Regions from separate parts of the Streptomyces sp. NPDC058525 genome, predicted to be linked through region 1. Evidence: riboswitches for the same ligand, from Rfam matches in the RefSeq annotation. Region 1 holds a riboswitch; each other region holds the start of a gene.
What was found. A riboswitch is a leader RNA that binds a small molecule or an ion and turns the genes downstream of it on or off. The one in region 1 is predicted to bind cyclic di-AMP.
Positions count from the first base shown of each region.

Region 2: it holds a riboswitch for cyclic di-AMP, as region 1 does, so the genes downstream of both, ACFWP3_RS25480 (transglycosylase family protein) here and ACFWP3_RS28325 (peptidoglycan DD-metalloendopeptidase family protein) in region 1, are expected to answer to the same signal.
Region 3: it holds a riboswitch for cyclic di-AMP, as region 1 does, so the genes downstream of both, ACFWP3_RS04630 (M23 family metallopeptidase) here and ACFWP3_RS28325 (peptidoglycan DD-metalloendopeptidase family protein) in region 1, are expected to answer to the same signal.

Region 1 covers NZ_JBHXNP010000071.1:39,292-44,663, reverse strand. Annotated here, with positions in the region: gene ACFWP3_RS28335 (aspartate aminotransferase family protein) at 1-1,141, shown strand, start outside; gene ACFWP3_RS28330 (tyrosine-protein phosphatase) at 1,178-1,969, opposite strand; cyclic di-AMP (ydaO/yuaA leader) riboswitch at 2,263-2,465, shown strand; gene ACFWP3_RS28325 (peptidoglycan DD-metalloendopeptidase family protein) at 2,470-3,450, shown strand; gene ACFWP3_RS28320 (SGNH/GDSL hydrolase family protein) at 3,614-4,399, shown strand; gene ACFWP3_RS28315 (MBL fold metallo-hydrolase) at 4,514-5,372, shown strand, end outside.
Region 2 covers NZ_JBHXNP010000059.1:17,258-22,629, forward strand. Annotated here, with positions in the region: gene eno (phosphopyruvate hydratase) at 1-1,155, opposite strand, end outside; gene ACFWP3_RS25480 (transglycosylase family protein) at 1,438-2,142, opposite strand; cyclic di-AMP (ydaO/yuaA leader) riboswitch at 2,146-2,318, opposite strand; gene ACFWP3_RS25485 (transglycosylase family protein) at 2,595-3,641, opposite strand; gene ACFWP3_RS25490 (cytochrome P450) at 3,745-5,031, opposite strand; gene ACFWP3_RS25495 (globin domain-containing protein) at 5,153-5,372, shown strand, end outside.
Region 3 covers NZ_JBHXNP010000005.1:132,309-137,680, reverse strand. Annotated here, with positions in the region: gene ACFWP3_RS04635 (GntR family transcriptional regulator) at 1-508, opposite strand, end outside; gene ACFWP3_RS04630 (M23 family metallopeptidase) at 711-1,508, opposite strand; cyclic di-AMP (ydaO/yuaA leader) riboswitch at 1,521-1,680, opposite strand; gene ACFWP3_RS04625 (M16 family metallopeptidase) at 1,875-3,242, opposite strand; gene ACFWP3_RS04620 (M16 family metallopeptidase) at 3,263-4,612, opposite strand; gene ACFWP3_RS04615 (DNA topoisomerase (ATP-hydrolyzing) subunit A) at 4,805-5,372, shown strand, end outside.

The DNA.
Region 1 (5,372 bases):
GCACGACGTCCTGGACGCCGGGCTCGCCGACCTCACCCGCTTCGACTGCCAGCCGCTGCCCGGGCTGCTGGCCGAGAAGCTGCTCTCGTACAGCCCCCACCTGGACCGGGTCTTCTTCGGCAACAGCGGCACCGAGGCGGTGGAGACGGCCCTGAAGTTCGCCCGGTACGCCACCGGCCGGCCCAGGGTCCTCTACTGCGACCACGCCTTCCACGGGCTCACCACGGGCTCGCTCTCGGTGAACGGCGAGGGCGGCTTCCGGGACGGCTTCGCACCCCTGCTGCCCGATACGAAGATCGCCCTCGGGGATCTGGGCGCCCTGGAGCGGGAACTGCGCAAGGGCGACGTGGCGGCCCTCGTCGTCGAGCCGATCCAGGGCAAGGGCGTTCTCGCCGCCCCGCCCGGGTTCCTGCCCGCCGCGCAGGAACTGCTGCACCGCCACAAGGCGCTGCTGATCGCGGACGAGGTGCAGACCGGCCTCGGACGGACCGGTGACTTCTACGCGTACCAGCACGAGCCGGGCGTGGAGCCCGACCTGGTGTGCGTGGCCAAGGCACTCTCGGGCGGCTACGTGCCGGTCGGCGCGACCCTGGGGAAGGACTGGATCTTCAAGAAGGTCTACTCGTCCATGGACCGGGTGCTCGTGCACTCCGCCAGCTTCGGCTCCAACGCCCAGGCGATGGCGGCCGGACTGGCGGTGCTGTCGGTCATGGAGGACGAGGAGATCGTCGCGCACGCCCGGGCCACGGGCGACCTGCTGCGCGGCCGGCTCGCGGCCCTGGTGGACGAGTACGAGCTGCTGCACGAGGTGCGGGGGCGCGGGCTGATGATCGGCATCGAGTTCGGCCGGCCGTCCTCGCTGGGGCTGCGCAGCCGGTGGGCCATGCTCCAGGCCGCCCGCAAGGGCCTCTTCGCGCAGATGGTCGTGGTGCCGCTGCTGCAGAAGCACCGGATCCTCACCCAGGTGTCCGGGGACCACCTGGAGGTGATCAAGCTGATCCCGCCGCTGATCGTGGACGAGCGGGACGTCGACCGGTTCGTCGGCGCCTTCCGCGAGGTCATGGACGAGGCGCACGGCGGGTCGGGGCTGATGTGGGAATTCGGCAGGACCCTGGTGAAGCAGGCCGTCGGCAACCGGTGACGGCCTGCTCCGGCAGGCGGTGGGGCGGGCGGGGCGTCAGACCAGCAGCCGGTCCCGGAGCCGGGCGAGGGTCTCGGGCGTGAGCCCGAGACCCTCCGCGAGGTAGCCCTCGCGTCCGCCCCACTGCTCGTCGATGGTGTCGAAGGCCGCCGTCAGGTACTCGGCCCGGGCGTCGAAGAGCGGGGCGAGGAGCTCCATCACCTCGGGGGAGCGGGCCTCCTGCGATTCGCTGCTGCGGCGCACCCGGTAGCGGCGGTGCGGGGCGTTCGACTCCAGGTAGTCCGCGACGATCGCCTCCCGCTCGACGCCGAGCGCGAGCAGGACGACGGCGACCGACAGGCCCGCCCGGTCCTTGCCGGCCGCGCAGTGCAGCAGGGCGGGGACGCTGTCCTCGGCGAGGGCGCGCACCACCCGGCTGTGCTCGGCCGTGCGGTGCCGGATGATCGTGCGGTACGACTGCGCCATCCGGGCCGCGGCCTTGCCGTCGCCCAGGACCGAGCGGAGCTGGTCGAGCGCGCCCTCGCGGACCATGGCCCAGAACTCGCGTCCGTCGGCCGGGTCCGAGAGCGGGATGTTGACGTTCCGCACCCCGGGGAGGACGACGTCCGGCCCCTCCAGGGCGTGGTCGGCGTCGTTGCGGAAGTCGAAGATGGTGTGGAGCCCGAGCGAGGCGAGGAACTCCGCATCGGTTTCGGTGGCATGTGCGAGATGTCCGCTTCGGAACAGTCGTCCCGGCCCGACCCGTCGTCCGTCAGAAGTTGACAATCCACCCACATCGCGGAAATTGCGCACTCCGGACAGTTCCGGCTCCTGTATCTGCTGGGTCAAAGGAACTCCTCCGCTTCGTCATGGGACATCTTGTCCGTATTGAGCTGGTTGGCTCCAACTTGCCATACCCGGCGGCGAGATCGGGCACGGCCCCGTGAGCCAGATCATACGGTGACCGTGAGTGCCTGATCGCTAAAGCCGAATGGCCCGGCCGGGACGGTTGTTGACGGTGCGGAATAGACGGAGGGTGACCGGAATTCCGTCGATCCCTCACCCCGGTGATTCCTTCGGGGAATTCATGGCTTGTTCCGCGCGGCCGGACTCGATTACCTTCGCGATCGATCCGGGTGGACCGCCTAATCCTGCCGCCTCCCGGAAACCGCACCCGACTATTCACGCGCGCGGCAGGAGCGGGGGAACCAGGTAAGCCGCCGTCCCGGATCTTTCTCCGGAACGGCTTGGGGTGAAGTCGTACATGTTCCGTTCACGTTCATGTACGTCCGGACATCTCCAGTCCGAACCCGACAGCTCACCTCGCAGGCGACGGAGAGGAATTCGCCATGCCTGCAAAGGGTAAGCACCGCCGTCCCAAGTCCCGTTCCCTTTCCCGCGGTCTCGCCGTCGCCGGCACGGGTGGTGCCGCTCTCGCGCTGCCCCTCATGGGTGCCGCCGGCGCCAACGCGGCCACGGTTCCGGCCGCCGCTCCGGCCACGGCCCCGGCCACGGCCCCCGCCGTCGCCCCGCAGCTCCCGGTCGCACTCCAGGCCGCGCCCGCCGCCGCCGAGGCCGCACCGACCGTCTACACGGTCGTGCCCGGCGACTACCTCTCCAAGATCGCCGCGGAGCGCCACCTCTCCGGCGGCTGGGAGAAGCTGTACGCCGACAACCGCGAGGCCGTCGGCTCCGACCCGTCCCTGATCCACCCGGGCCTGAAGCTGACCCTCGGCGCGAAGTCGGCGGCCCCGGCCGAAACGGCTCCGGCTCCGGCTCCCGCTCCCGCCGAGCGGTCCTCGACCGGCGCCCCGTCCGCCGACGAGGGCTCCTCCGACGGGCAGGCCGCCCCCGCCCCCGCCCCGCAGCCCAAGCAGAAGCCCCAGGGCGGCGGCTCCTCCACCGATGCGAAGACCCCCGGCGCCGCCGGATTCGTGGCCCCGGTCGGCGGTGGGATATCCACCCAGTACCGGGCCTCGGGTGCCATGTGGTCCTCCGGCTACCACACGGGCGTCGACTTCATCGCGAGCTCGGGCACCGACGTCAAGGCCGTCGGCGCGGGCACCGTGGTCTCGGCCGGCTGGGCCGGATCGTACGGCAACGAGGTCGTCATCAGGCACGCGGACGGCAAGTACTCCCAGTACGCCCACCTCTCCTCGCTCTCCGTCTCGGCCGGCCAGAGCGTCACGGCCGGGCAGCGCATCGGCCTCTCCGGCTCCACCGGCAACTCGACCGGCCCGCACCTCCACTTCGAGATCCGCACCGGCCCGTCCTACGGCTCGGACGTCAACCCGGTGAGCTACCTCCGCTCGAAGGGCGTCACCCTCTGACGGCAGCAGCCGCCGGAGCACGGACACGCGTCAGGCCGGGACCCGAGGGGGGTCCCGGCCTGATGTGTACTTATTCCTTATCCCACGCGTGGTATAGATCACGGTCCGTCAACCCCTGCTTACGTTGGCGTAGGTCGTGTGCGCGGGTGAAGGATGTCGTCCCGTGGCAGCGACGACGACGACACTCAAGACCATCGGCTCGTACGCGGCGATCGGGGACAGCTTCACCGAGGGCGTGGGGGACCCGGGACCCGGGGATTCTCATCTCGGCTGGGCGGACCGGCTCGCCGTGCTCCTGGCCGACCAGCGCGACGAACACGACTTCCGGTACGCGAACCTGGCCGTGCGCGGCCGGCTCCTCGACCAGATCGTGGCCGAGCAGGTACCGCGGGCCAAGGAGCTCGCGCCGGACCTCGTGACCTTCTGCGCGGGCGGCAACGACATCATCCGGCCCGGCACCGACCCCGACGACGTGGCGGAGCGGTTCGAGGCCGCCGTCGCCGACCTCACCGGGGCCGTCGGCCTGGTCATGATCACCACCGGCTTCGACACCCGGGGCGTGCCGGTCCTCAAGCACCTCCGGGGCAAGGTGGCGACGTACAGCGCGCACGTGCGCGCCATCGCCGACCGCTACGACTGCCCGGTGCTCGACCTCTGGTCGCTGAAGTCCGTACAGGACCGGCGCGCCTGGGACGCCGACCGGCTGCACCTGTCGCCCGAGGGGCACACGCGGGTGGCGCTGCGCGCCGCACAGGTGCTCGGGCTCGAGGTGCCCGCCGACCCGGACCAGCCCTGGCCGCCGCAGCGGCCGCGCGGCTCGGTGGACGTGACCCGGGACAACATCCAGTGGGCGCGCGAGCACCTCGTGCCCTGGATCGGGCGGCGGCTGCGCGGCGAGTCCTCCGGGGACCACGTCGAGGCGAAGCGCCCGGACCTGCTGCCCCTGTAGGGGAGGGGCAGCAGACGGGGGACGAGCGCCGTAAGCGGAATCCTTCGGTGTATGTGTGCGTTGGGATGGTCGTAGACCGACGACCGTCCCGACCCCATCCCCCCAGGAGGCGCCTTGACCGGCTCCCGTCCCCCGCGTCCCCTGCGTCCGCGGTTGCGTGCCCTGCGGCCCGAGGCCTTCGGCGCCGACCCGTCCGGCGCACGGCTTGAGCGGATCCACCGTTCGCCGAACTTCGCCGACGGCGTCTTCCAGAACCCGCTCGGTGCCCGGACCAGGCCCTCGGGGTCGATGGCGGAGTTCGCCAAGATCTACTTCCACCGGGAACAGCGGATCCGGCGCACCCCCGGCGCGCCCATCCCCGTGTACCCGACGACCCTCGCGGAGCTGGCCAAGCCGCCCGCGAGCGGACTGCGGATCACCTGGATGGGACACTCCAGCGTGCTCGCGGAGATCGACGGGCGACGCGTGCTGTTCGACCCGGTGTGGGGAGAGCGGTGCTCTCCCTTTCCCTTCGCCGGGCCCAAGCGGCTGCACCCCGTCCCCGTACCGCTGGCCTCGCTGGGCCCGGTCGACGTCGTGGTGATCTCGCACGACCACTACGACCACCTCGACCTGCCGACGATCAAGGAGCTGGCCGGCACGGACACGGTCTTCGCCGTGCCGCTCGGCGTCGGCGCGCACCTCGAGCGCTGGGGCGTGCCCGCCGACCGGCTGCGCGAGCTGGACTGGAACGAGAGCACCAAGGTCGCCGGGCTGTCGCTCACCGCGACCCCGGCCCGGCACTTCTGCGGACGCGGACTGCGCAACCAGCAGCACACCCTGTGGGCCTCCTGGGTGGTCGCGGGGGACGAGCACCGGATCTACCACAGCGGGGACACCGGCTACTTCCCCGGCTTCAAGGAGATCGGCGCCGAGCACGGGCCCTTCGACGCGACGATGATCCAGATCGGCGCCTACTCCGAGTACTGGCCCG
Region 2 (5,372 bases), on a different contig from region 1:
ACCGCAGTTCACGGCGACGGCGAGGTCGGCGATGGTGACGTCCTCGGTCTCGCCGGAGCGGTGCGACATCATGCACTTGAAGCCGTTGCGCTGGGCCATCTCGACGGCGTCGAGGGTCTCGGTCAGCGAACCGATCTGGTTCACCTTCACGAGCAGGGCGTTCGCGGAGCCCTCCTCGATGCCGCGGGCCAGGCGCTCCGGGTTGGTGACGAAGAGGTCGTCGCCGACGATCTGGACCTTGGCGCCGAGGCGGTCGGTGATGACCTTCCAGCCGGCCCAGTCGTCCTCGTACAGCGGGTCCTCGATGGAGACGAGCGGGTACGCGGAGACGAGCTCCTCGTAGTACTCGGTCATCTCGGCGGCCGAGCGGGACTGGCCCTCGAACTCGTACTTGCCGTCCTTGTAGAACTCGGACGCGGCGACGTCGAGCGCGAGCGCGATGTCCTTGCCCGGGGTGTAGCCGGCCTGCTTGATGGCCTCGACGATGAGGTCGAGCGCGGCGCGGTTGGACTCCAGGTTCGGGGCGAAGCCGCCCTCGTCACCGAGACCGGTGGACAGGCCCTTGGTGTGCAGGACCTTCTTGAGGGTGTGGTAGACCTCCGCACCCCAGCGCAGCGCCTCGGAGAAGGACTCCGCGCCGATCGGGGCGATCATGAACTCCTGGATGTCCACGTTGGAGTCGGCGTGCGACCCGCCGTTGAGGATGTTCATCATCGGAACGGGCAGCAGGTGCGCGTTCGGGCCGCCGAGGTAGCGGAAGAGCGGCAGGTCCGAGGCCTCGGACGCGGCGTGCGCGACGGCGAGGGACACGCCGAGGATGGCGTTGGCGCCGAGCGAGCCCTTGTTGTCGGTGGCGTCCAGGTCGAACATGGCCTGGTCGATCAGGCGCTGCTCGGTGGCGTCGTAGCCGACGAGCTCCGGGCCGATCTGCTCGATGACGGCGAGGACGGCCTTCTCGACACCCTTGCCCATGTAACGGTTGGGGTCACCGTCACGGAGCTCGATGGCCTCGAAGGCACCGGTGGAGGCGCCGGACGGAACTGCAGCACGGCCGGTGCTGCCATCGTCGAGGCCCACCTCGACCTCGACCGTGGGGTTGCCTCGGGAGTCCAGGATTTCCCGGGCTACGACGACGTCGATGGACGGCACGAGCATCTCCTTCTGGGATGTGACGCTGGATGTGCGGTGGCATCAGGCCGTGGGATGGCCTTGCCGCCTAGAGCCTAACCGGCTCCGGGCACTGGGCCCGCCGACCGCTCGGGTCCTGGGACGAAAAAGGGTCCGAATACCCCTCTTCCGGGACATAGGACTCTTGATCATCACGGTTGCGCCCGCGCACGCGCCACCGCCCGGCGCGTGGGGGGAGACGCGCCGGGCGGTGTGGTGGTGCGTGGTGCTGCCTGTTGCTCTGCGATGCCGCGGCTATTGCCGCAGTGTTCAGCTGAGCTTCAGCTTCTGACCCGGGAAGATCAGGTCGGCGTCCGAGACGATGTCCTTGTTCAGCTCGAACAGCTTCTGCCAGCCGCCCTGCACGCCGTTCGCCTCGGCGATGGTGCCCAGGGTGTCGCCGGACTTCACCTCGTACGAGCCGTTGCCGGTCTTCGGGGCCGGGGTCTCGGTGCGCTCGGAGCGGGTGACCGGGGCCTCGGCGCGCTTCGGCTCCGTCTTCTTCGGCTCGGTCTTCTTCGGCTGGGTCTTCTTGGGCTCGGTCTTCTTCTCCTGCTTGGGGGCGGCCTCGGTCGCGCCGCCGCCGGTGTAGGAGGAGTTCGACAGGCCCTTGCCGCAGTGCGGCCAGGCGCCCTTGCCCTGGCCCTTGAGGACCTTCTCCGCGACGGCTATCTGCTGGGCCTTCGAGGCCTGGTTGGCCTGCGGGGCGTACGACTTGCCACCGAACGCGGCCCAGGTGGAGGACGAGAACTGCAGTCCGCCGTAGTAGCCGTTGCCCGTGTTGATGGCCCAGTTGCCACCGGACTCGCACTGCGCGACCTTGTCCCACTCGGACGCGGTGGCGGCGCTGGCGGTGCCCGCGGCCATCAGGGGAGCGGCGACGGCCACACCGGCGACACCGGCGAGCGTGACGAGGCGTGCCGTCCGCTCAATGGCGGTACCGCGGCGGTGCTTGCCCTTGCCGGAAAGCAGCATGGAGTTTCTCCTCACCGACGCCTACGAGGTGAGCTGTCGGGTTCGGGCGAGTGAGTTGCCCGGCCGTGCGACCTAGCGCACGTCTTAACCCCTAGCCGGTGGCGTGACCGTCTCTCAACGGCCGCTCCCGGCGCCTACCTTGGTTCCCCCGCTCCTGCCTTCGGCGCTTGACGCGACGACTGTTCCCCCCGTCCGCCGGCAGGATTCGGCGATGCGGTCGAAGGAGCTCGCGGTGGCGAGCGATTCAGAAGGTAGACAGGTCTCTCCCCGATGTTCAACGAGCGGCATCGGGGAGAAACGGGCCCTACTTGCGCTCCTCGTACGGGTGTTTGCGCAGGTGAGGGCGGGGTTTGCGGCAGCCCCCGGGTGGGACACGCCAGTTGACCGGAAGAGACACATGTCTCACTTACAGAAAACGGACAATCAGCTCTTTCCGGCCGCCCGAAGTGCCCTTATTCGGCAGTTAGATCCAGGTTCTGACCGGGCTTGATCAGATCGGCATCCTCGCCGATGACCTGCTCGTTGGCCTCGTAGAGGGCGTTCCAGCCGCCCTTGAGCCCCTTGGCGTCCGCGATGGCGGTCAGGCTGTCGCCCGCCTTGACGGTGTACGTGGGCTCCGACGGGGTGTCAGACGGGCCGGGGGCCTCGAGCGCGGGCGCACCGCGGTGCTTGCCGCTGCCCTCGGGGGCGGTCACGGGAGGCGCGGTGGGGTCGGGCGAGGCCTCGGGGGTTCCGGGGGCGGCCGGGGCCGTCGGGTCGGCCGGGGTCACGGGGGCGCCGGTGACCGGGGGCTGGCCCGGGGTGGTCGGCGGGGTGACGGGCGGCGTGGTGGGCGGCGTGGTGGGCGCGTCGGGGCTCACGGGGGCGGTCGGCTCGGTGGGCTCCACCGGGGCGGGCGCCGTGGACGGGTCGTCCGGCGAGGGCATGACGGGCAGTCCGAGGGAGGGCGCGAGCGGGCCGTCGGGGAGCGCGAAGGACGGGCTCGGCGCGGGCTGTGTGGGAGCGCCGAAGTCCGTGGACGGCTTGCCGGCCCCGGTGGTGGGCACGCTGTGGTCCGGGCGGGACGGCGCGGTGCCGGCCTGGGATCCGCCCGGCAGGCCGGGGTCGACCTCGGCGGCGGGGCCCTGGCCGTCCAGCCCGGCCGAGGCCGCGCACAGCGGCCAGGCCTGCGGGCCCTGGGAGGCCAGCACCCGCTCGGCCACGGCGATCTGCTGGGAACGGCTCGCCAGGTCGGCCCGCGCGGCGAAGTCGAGTCCGCCGGCGTTGCTCCACTGCTCCTGGGTGAACTGCAGGCCGCCGTACTGGCCGCTGCCGAAGTTCGCGCTCCAGGCGCCGCCACTCTCGCACTCGGCGACCTTGTCCCACGTGGACGTGTCGGCCGCACTGGCGTTGGTGGCGGCGAGCAGCGGCAGTGCCAGCGCGGAGCCTGTGACTCCGGCGGTGACGACTATCGCGGGCACCTGGCGGGGGCGTCTGTGGCGGCCGTTCCCGGAACGCATGATGCTGCACCTTTCGCATAACGGCGGGGTAACGGCAGAACCTAGCGGCCTTCGAACGATTGTCACAACTCCCGTCGGCGCCTGACTTCCGGTCAGTCGCCCTTCAGATGTTTCGGGGTGTGAAGCGCACGGGAAGGGTGCGCAGGCCACGCATGATCAGCCCGCCGCGCCAGCGCAGGTCTTCGGACGGAACGGCGAGTTCCAGATCTGGCAGACGCGTGAGCAAAGTCGCAAGCGCCGTCTGTCCTTCAAGTCGTGCGAGCGGAGCACCCAGGCAGTAGTGGATGCCGTGCCCGTATCCGAGGTGCTGGTTGTCCGTGCGGGAGAGGTCGAGGGTGTCCGGCTCGGCGAAGCGCGCGGGGTCGCGGTCCGCGGCCGCGAGGACGACCAGGACCGGATCCCCGGTGGCGACCCGCTGTCCGCCGAGGGTCAGCGGCTCGGTGGCGAACCTCCAGGTGGCCAGCTCCACGGGGCCGTCGTAGCGCAGGAGTTCCTCGATGCCGGTCTCCAGCAGGGCGCTCTCGCCGGCCGCGAGGGAGGCCTGGAGGCGCTCGCGCTCACCGGGGTTCATGAAGAGGGAGTGGACGCCGTTGCCGATGAGGTTGACGGTGGTTTCGAAACCGGCGAAAAGCAGGATGAAAGCCATGGCCGTGGCCTCGGCCTCCGTCAGGTGGTCGCCGTGGTCACTCGCCCGGATCAGATCGGAAATGAGGTCATTGCCCAGATCGTCCCGCTTGCGGTGGATGAGTTCCCCGAGATAGGTCCGCATCTGCTTCACGGAACGGGCCACTCCGCCGCGCGGACCTCCGCCGTGGCGGATCATCATCCCGGCCCAGTCGCGGAAGTCGTCCTGGTCCTCGCGCGGTACGCCGAGCATCTCGCAGATGGCGTAGATGGGGAGCGGGAACGCGAACTCGTGGATGAGGTCCGCCTCCCCCCGCTCCGCGAACCCGTCGATGAGGTGGTCGGTCAGCTCCTGCACCCGCGGGGTGAACTCGGCCACCCTGCGCGGGGTGAACGCCTTCGACACCAGCCGCCGCAGCCGGGTGTGGTCCGGCGGGTCGATGTTCAGCAGGTGCGTCATCAGCTCGGCCTTGCGCTCCCCCGGGATCCCGGTCTTGCCCTTGGCGTGCGCGGGCTCCGCGTGGTGCGCCGGGTTCTTGCTGAGCCGCTGGTCGGCCAGGGCCTGGCGGGCGTCGGCGTACCGGGTGACCAGCCAGGCCTCGACCCCGCTGGGGAGCTTGGTGCGGTGCACCGGCGCGTGCTCGCGCAGCCAGGCGTAGGCCGGATACGGATCGGTCGCGAACTCCCAGTCGAACAGGGTCGGGCCCGGGCCGGCGGAGGAGGCCGAAGGGGTGTCTGCGGGGTCTGCGGGGGTCTGCTCGTGCACCCGACGACCGTATCCCGGCTCCCGTCCCCCATCCCATATGGGTGCTTCGCCGCGGCTGTCCGCAGATCCGCCGTCACTTGACCTCGCCTTCCCCGGCATTCCTACTTTCGGTTTTGTGGATGTGAGGATCTTGAAAAGCAGCTTCGCGGTGGTGGAGAGACGGGCCGAGCACGCGGTCAAGTACTTCTACTCGCACCTCTTCTGGCACAACCCCGGCATCCGTGAGCTCTTCCCGGCCTCCTCCGAGGACATGGAACGGCAGCGGGACCGGCTCTTCGCCGCGCTCACCCACGTGATCGCCCACCTGGAGAACGACGGCCTCCTCCCCTATCTCCGCGACC
Region 3 (5,372 bases), on a different contig from region 1:
AGGAGTCCACCGGCCGGGCCGGCGCCTCCACCACGTACATCCACGCCAGCTTGTGCCGCATCTGCGTCAGCAGCGCGATCAGGCCCGGGCTCCCGGAGGCCTGCGCAAGCGTCTCGTGGAACCAGCCGCCCAGCGACCGCAGATCCTCGCCCTGGCCCCGCCTGGCCCGCTCCTGGCCCAGCCTGACCAGCCCGCGCAGCACCTTGAGGTGGCCCTCGGTGCGCCGCCGGGCCGCCCTGGCGGCCGCCAGGGGCTCCAGCAGCATCCGCAGCTCGAGGAGGTCGGCGGCCTCCTGCTCGGTCGGCTCGGCCACGCAGGCGCCCGCGTGCCGCCGCGTGGTCACGAACCCCTCGGACTCCAGGGTCCGCAGCGCCTCGCGGACCGGGACCCGCGAGACCCCGTACCGCCGGGCCAGCACCTCCTCGGTCAGCCTGCCGCCCGGCTCGAAGACCCCGGAGACGATGTCGTCGCGGATCGCTGTGCATACCGCGTGCGCGGGAATACGCAAGACCGGACCTCCGCCATCTCCGATTTTCGACTGCCACGCCAAAAGCCGCGCATATCCGTGACGTCCATGCGCGCACTGCGACTCTATTGCAACACACGATAATTTCAGAGAGCCGCCGGAAATGACGAACATGTATCGGGCGGGCAGCACGAAGGCCCCGGCTCGGGGAGCCGGGGCCTTCGGTGAAGCGGTGGGGTGCGGGTCAGAGGCTGACGCCGTGCGAGCGCAGGTACGCGATCGGGTCGATGTCCGAGCCGTAGTCGGCACCGGTGCGGGCCTCGAAGTGCAGGTGCGGGCCGCTGGAGTTGCCCGTGGAGCCCGAGAGGCCGATCTGCTGGCCGGGGGTGACCTGCTGGCCGACGGAGACGCTCAGCGAGGACATGTGCCCGTACTGGGTGTACGTACCGTCGTTGTGCTTGATCACGACGTTGTTGCCGTACGCGCCGCCCCAGCCGGCCTCGACCACGACACCGACGCCCACCGCCTGGACGGAGGTGCCGGAGGCGGCGTGGAAGTCGATGCCGGTGTGGCTGCCGGAGGACCACATGCCGCCGCCCGCCTTGTACTGCGTGCTGACGTACGAGCTGTCGAGCGGGGAGACGAAGGTGTTGAGGCGCTTGCGCTCCTCCTCGCGGGCGGCGCGCTCGGCGGCCTCGCGCTCGGCCTTCGCCTTGGCCTCGGCGAGGCGCTTGGCCTCGGCGGCCCGCTGCTTCGCGTCGGCCTCGGCCTGCGCCTTGGCGGCGGCGTGCTCGGCGGCGCGCTGCTGGGACGCGGCCTGGTCCTCGATGTCACCCGCGAGGTCCTCGGAGACGACGACCGCGCCGAGCGCGTTGTCCGAGGTGGAGTGGTGGTCACTGTTGTCCGCGGCGAAGGCCGGAGCGGCGAAGGAGCCGACGACACCAGTGGTGGCGAGGGCGGCTATGCCGGCGTAGCCGGCGGTCTTGCGGCTCAAACGGCTGGAACCACGGTGCTTACCGGCGGCACGACTGCCAAACGCCATGAAGGGGCTGATCCTTTCCTTCCCTCTCGCCTACCGGGTTAGCTGACGGGTTCGGAGCAGGAAGGTCTCCTACGGGCCTCCTCTTGCGAGGCGGTCCGATTCACCCCAGGGACTGATGTGGGTCCCCGGCTCCCCAGGCTCGCGCCTGACGGGGACTCGGCGATCGCTGTCCGGTGCCGCGGATGCGGCGGGTACAACTGACGGACAGCACAGGTGACGCTAGGCGGATCATCCGTCAATCACCAAACAGACGCGCCTTTTTGTTGCGTACGCCACACCACATAAAAGCAACCTCTCCACTAAACGGACAAAAGGGCCTCCGGCGGACATGTCCGCCAGAGGCCCTCTTCGTACCGCCGGTCGGGGTCAGTTGGTGACGACGCTCACGGCGCCGATCCCCAAGGCCCGCACCGGCTCCTCGATCTGCGCCGCGTCACCCACGAGCACCGTGACCAGGCGGTCGGCCGGGAAGGCCTTCACGACCGCCGAAGTGGCCTCCACCGTGCCCGTCTCGGCCAGCTGCGCGTACAACTGCGCCTGGTAGTCGTCCGGCAGCTCCTGCTCCACCTGGTCGGCCAGCGTGCCCGCGACCGAGGCCGCCGTCTCGAACTTGAGCGGGGCCACGCCCACCAAGTTCTGCACCGCCACGTCCCGTTCGGTGTCGGTCAGACCGCCCTCCGCGAGGGTGCGCAGCACCTTCCACAGGTCCTCGAGGGCCGGCGCGGTGTTCGGGGTGTCCACCGAGCCGCTGATGGCGAGCATCGAGGCGCCCCGCCCGTCGGCCGTGGAGCGCAGCACCTGGCCGAAGGCGCGCACGCCGTACGTGTACCCCTTCTCCTCGCGCAGCACCTTGTCCAGGCGGGAGGTCAGGGTGCCGCCCAGGCAGTACGTGCCGAGCACCTGGGCCGCCCAGACCCGGTCGTGCCGGTCCGGCCCGATCCGGCCGATCAGCAGCTGCGTCTGGACCGCGCCGGGCCGGTCCACGATGACCACGCGGCCCGTGTCGTCGGCGGTCACCGGGGGCACCGGGAGGGGCTCGGCGGTGTTGCCCGTCCAGGCGCCCAGGGTGTCGGCGAGGACCGCGTCCAGGTCGATGCCGGTCAGGTCGCCGACGACGACCGCGGTGGCCGTGGCGGGGCGCACGTGGGCCTCGAAGAAGGCCCGTACGGCCGAGGAGTCGATCCGGGCGACCGTCTCCTCGGTGCCCTGGCGCGGACGCGACATGCGCAGGCTCGCCGGGAAGAGCTCCTTGGAGAGCTGCTTGGCGGCGCGGCGCTGCGGGTTGGCCAGCTCGTGCGGGATCTCGTCGAGCCGGTTGCGCACCAGCCGGTCGACCTCGGAGTCGGCGAAGGCCGGCGCGCGCAGGGCCTCGGCGAGCAGGCCGAGCGCCTTGGGCAGCCGGGAGGCCGGGACCTCCAGGGAGACCCGAAGGCCCGGGTGGTCGGCGTGCGCGTCGAGGGTGGCGCCGCAGCGCTCCAGCTCGGCCGCGAACTCCTCCGCCGAGTGCTTGTCGGTGCCCTCGGACAGGGCGCGGGCCATGATGGTCGCCACGCCGTCCAGGCCCTCGGGCTCGGCGTCCAGCGGGGCGGCGAGGTTGACCTCGACCGCGATCACCTGCTGGCCCGGCCGGTGGCAGCGCAGCAGGGTCAGGCCGTTGGACAGCACCGAGCGGTCGGGGGCCGGGAAGGCCCACGGCTGCGGCTCCCCGGCCTGCGGGCGCGGGTGGAAGGTCATCGTGACGGCTGCGGTGTCGCTCACTGCTCCGCCCCCTCGTTCTCGTCGTCGTTCCCGGCGGACTCGTCGGAGCCGGCCAGCGGCTCGTAGACCAGCACCGCGCGGTTGTCCGGGCGCAGCCGGGCCGCGGCCACCGCCTGTACTTCCTCGGCGGTCACGTCCAGGACCCGCTGGACGGCGGTCAGCGCCAGCTGCGGGTCGCCGAAGAGCACCGCGAACCGGCACAGTTCGTCGGCGCGGCCCGCGACCGTGCTCAGCCGGTCCAGCCACTCGCGCTCGAGCTGCGCCTGCGCGCGCTCCATCTCCTCGGCCGTCGGGCCCTCGGCGGCGAACCGCGCGAGCTCCTCGTCCACGGCCGCCTCGATGTCCGGGACCTCGACGCCGCCGGAGGTCTTGACGTCCAGCCAGCCCAGCGAGGGCGCTCCGGCCAGCCGCAGCATGCCGAACCCGGCCGCGACGGCCGTCTGGTCGCGGCGTACCAGGCGGTTGTGGAGCCGCGAGGACTCGCCGCCGCCCAGGACGGTCAGCGCCACGTCGGCGGCGTCGCACTCGCGGGTGCCGTCGTGCGGGAGCCGGTAGGCGGCCATCAGCGCACGCGCCGGGACCTCCTCGACGATCTCCTCGCGCAGCTCGCGGCCGATGACCTCGGGCAGCGAACCGTCCCGGGGCGGCTGCTTGCCGTCGTGCGACGGGATGGTGCCGAAGTACTTCTCGACCCACGCGAGCGTGCGCTGCGGGTCGATGTCGCCGACGATCGACAGGACCGCGTTGTTCGGCGCGTAGTACGTGCGGAAGAAGGCGCGCGCGTCCTCGAGGGAGGCGGCGTCCAGATCGGCCATGGAGCCGATCGGCGTGTGGTGGTACGGGTGGCCCTCGGGGTACGCGAGGGCGGTCAGCCGCTCGAATGCGGTGCCGTACGGGACGTTGTCGTACCGCTGGCGGCGCTCGTTCTTGACGACGTCGCGCTGGTTCTCCATGGACTCGTCGTCCAGGGCGGCCAGCAGCGAACCCATCCGGTCCGCCTCCAGCCACAGCGCGAGCTCCAGCTGGTGGGTCGGCATCGTCTCGAAGTAGTTGGTGCGCTCGAAGCTGGTGGTGCCGTTGAGGGAGCCGCCGGCCCCCTGGACCAGCTCGAAGTGCCCGTTGCCCGGCACGTTTGCCGAGCCCTGGAACATCAGGTGCTCGAAGAGGTGAGCAAGGCCGGTACGCCCCTTGACTTCGTGGCGCGAGCCGACGTCGTACCAGAGGCAGACCGCGGCGACCGGGGTCAGGTGGTCCTCGGACAGCACCACGCGCAGGCCGTTGGCCAGCCGGTGCTCGGTCGCTGTCAGGCCGCCGGAGCCGGCCTGGGCTGTGGCCGTGTGACCCATGGGCATGTGGTCCCTTCGATACGCGATGCAGAGATTTCCGTCAGACCTGCCACTGTATGCAAGCGCGTCGACGACCGGATAAGTTCCCGGGTCACCCCCTGGGGTCGGAGTCCGGGTTGTCGGTGCCTCGGGCCACAATGGTCCGCGTCAGACCCCCAGCACACCCATTCTTGGTTAAGGAGCCGCGCAGCGATGGCCCGCCGCAGCACGAAGACCCCGCCGCCGGAGGATTTCGAGGAGAAGATCCTCGACATCGACGTCGTCGACGAAATGCAGGGCTCCTTCCTCGAGTACGCGTACTCGGTGATCTACTCCCGTGCCCTGCCAGACGCCCGTGACGGCATGAAGCCGGTGCACCGCCGCATCGTCTACCAGATGAACGAGATGGGTCTGCGCCCCGACCGCGGCTACGTCAAGTGCGCCCGTGTCGTCGGCGAGGTCATGGGCAAGCTCCACCCGCACGGTGACGCGTCGATCTACGACGCCCTCGTGCGCATGGCCCAGCCGTTCTCGATGCGGCTTCCACTGGTCGACGGCCACGGCAACTTCGGTTCGCTCGGCAACGACGACCCGCCGGCCGCCATGCGTTACACCGAGTGCAAGATGGCCGACGCCACGTCACTGATGACGGAGTCGATCGACGAGGACACCGTCGACTTCACCGCCAACTACGACGGCCAGGAGCGGGAACCGGTCGCACTGCCCGCCGCCTACCCGAACCTGCTGGTCAACGGCGCGTCCGGAATCGCGGTCGGCATGG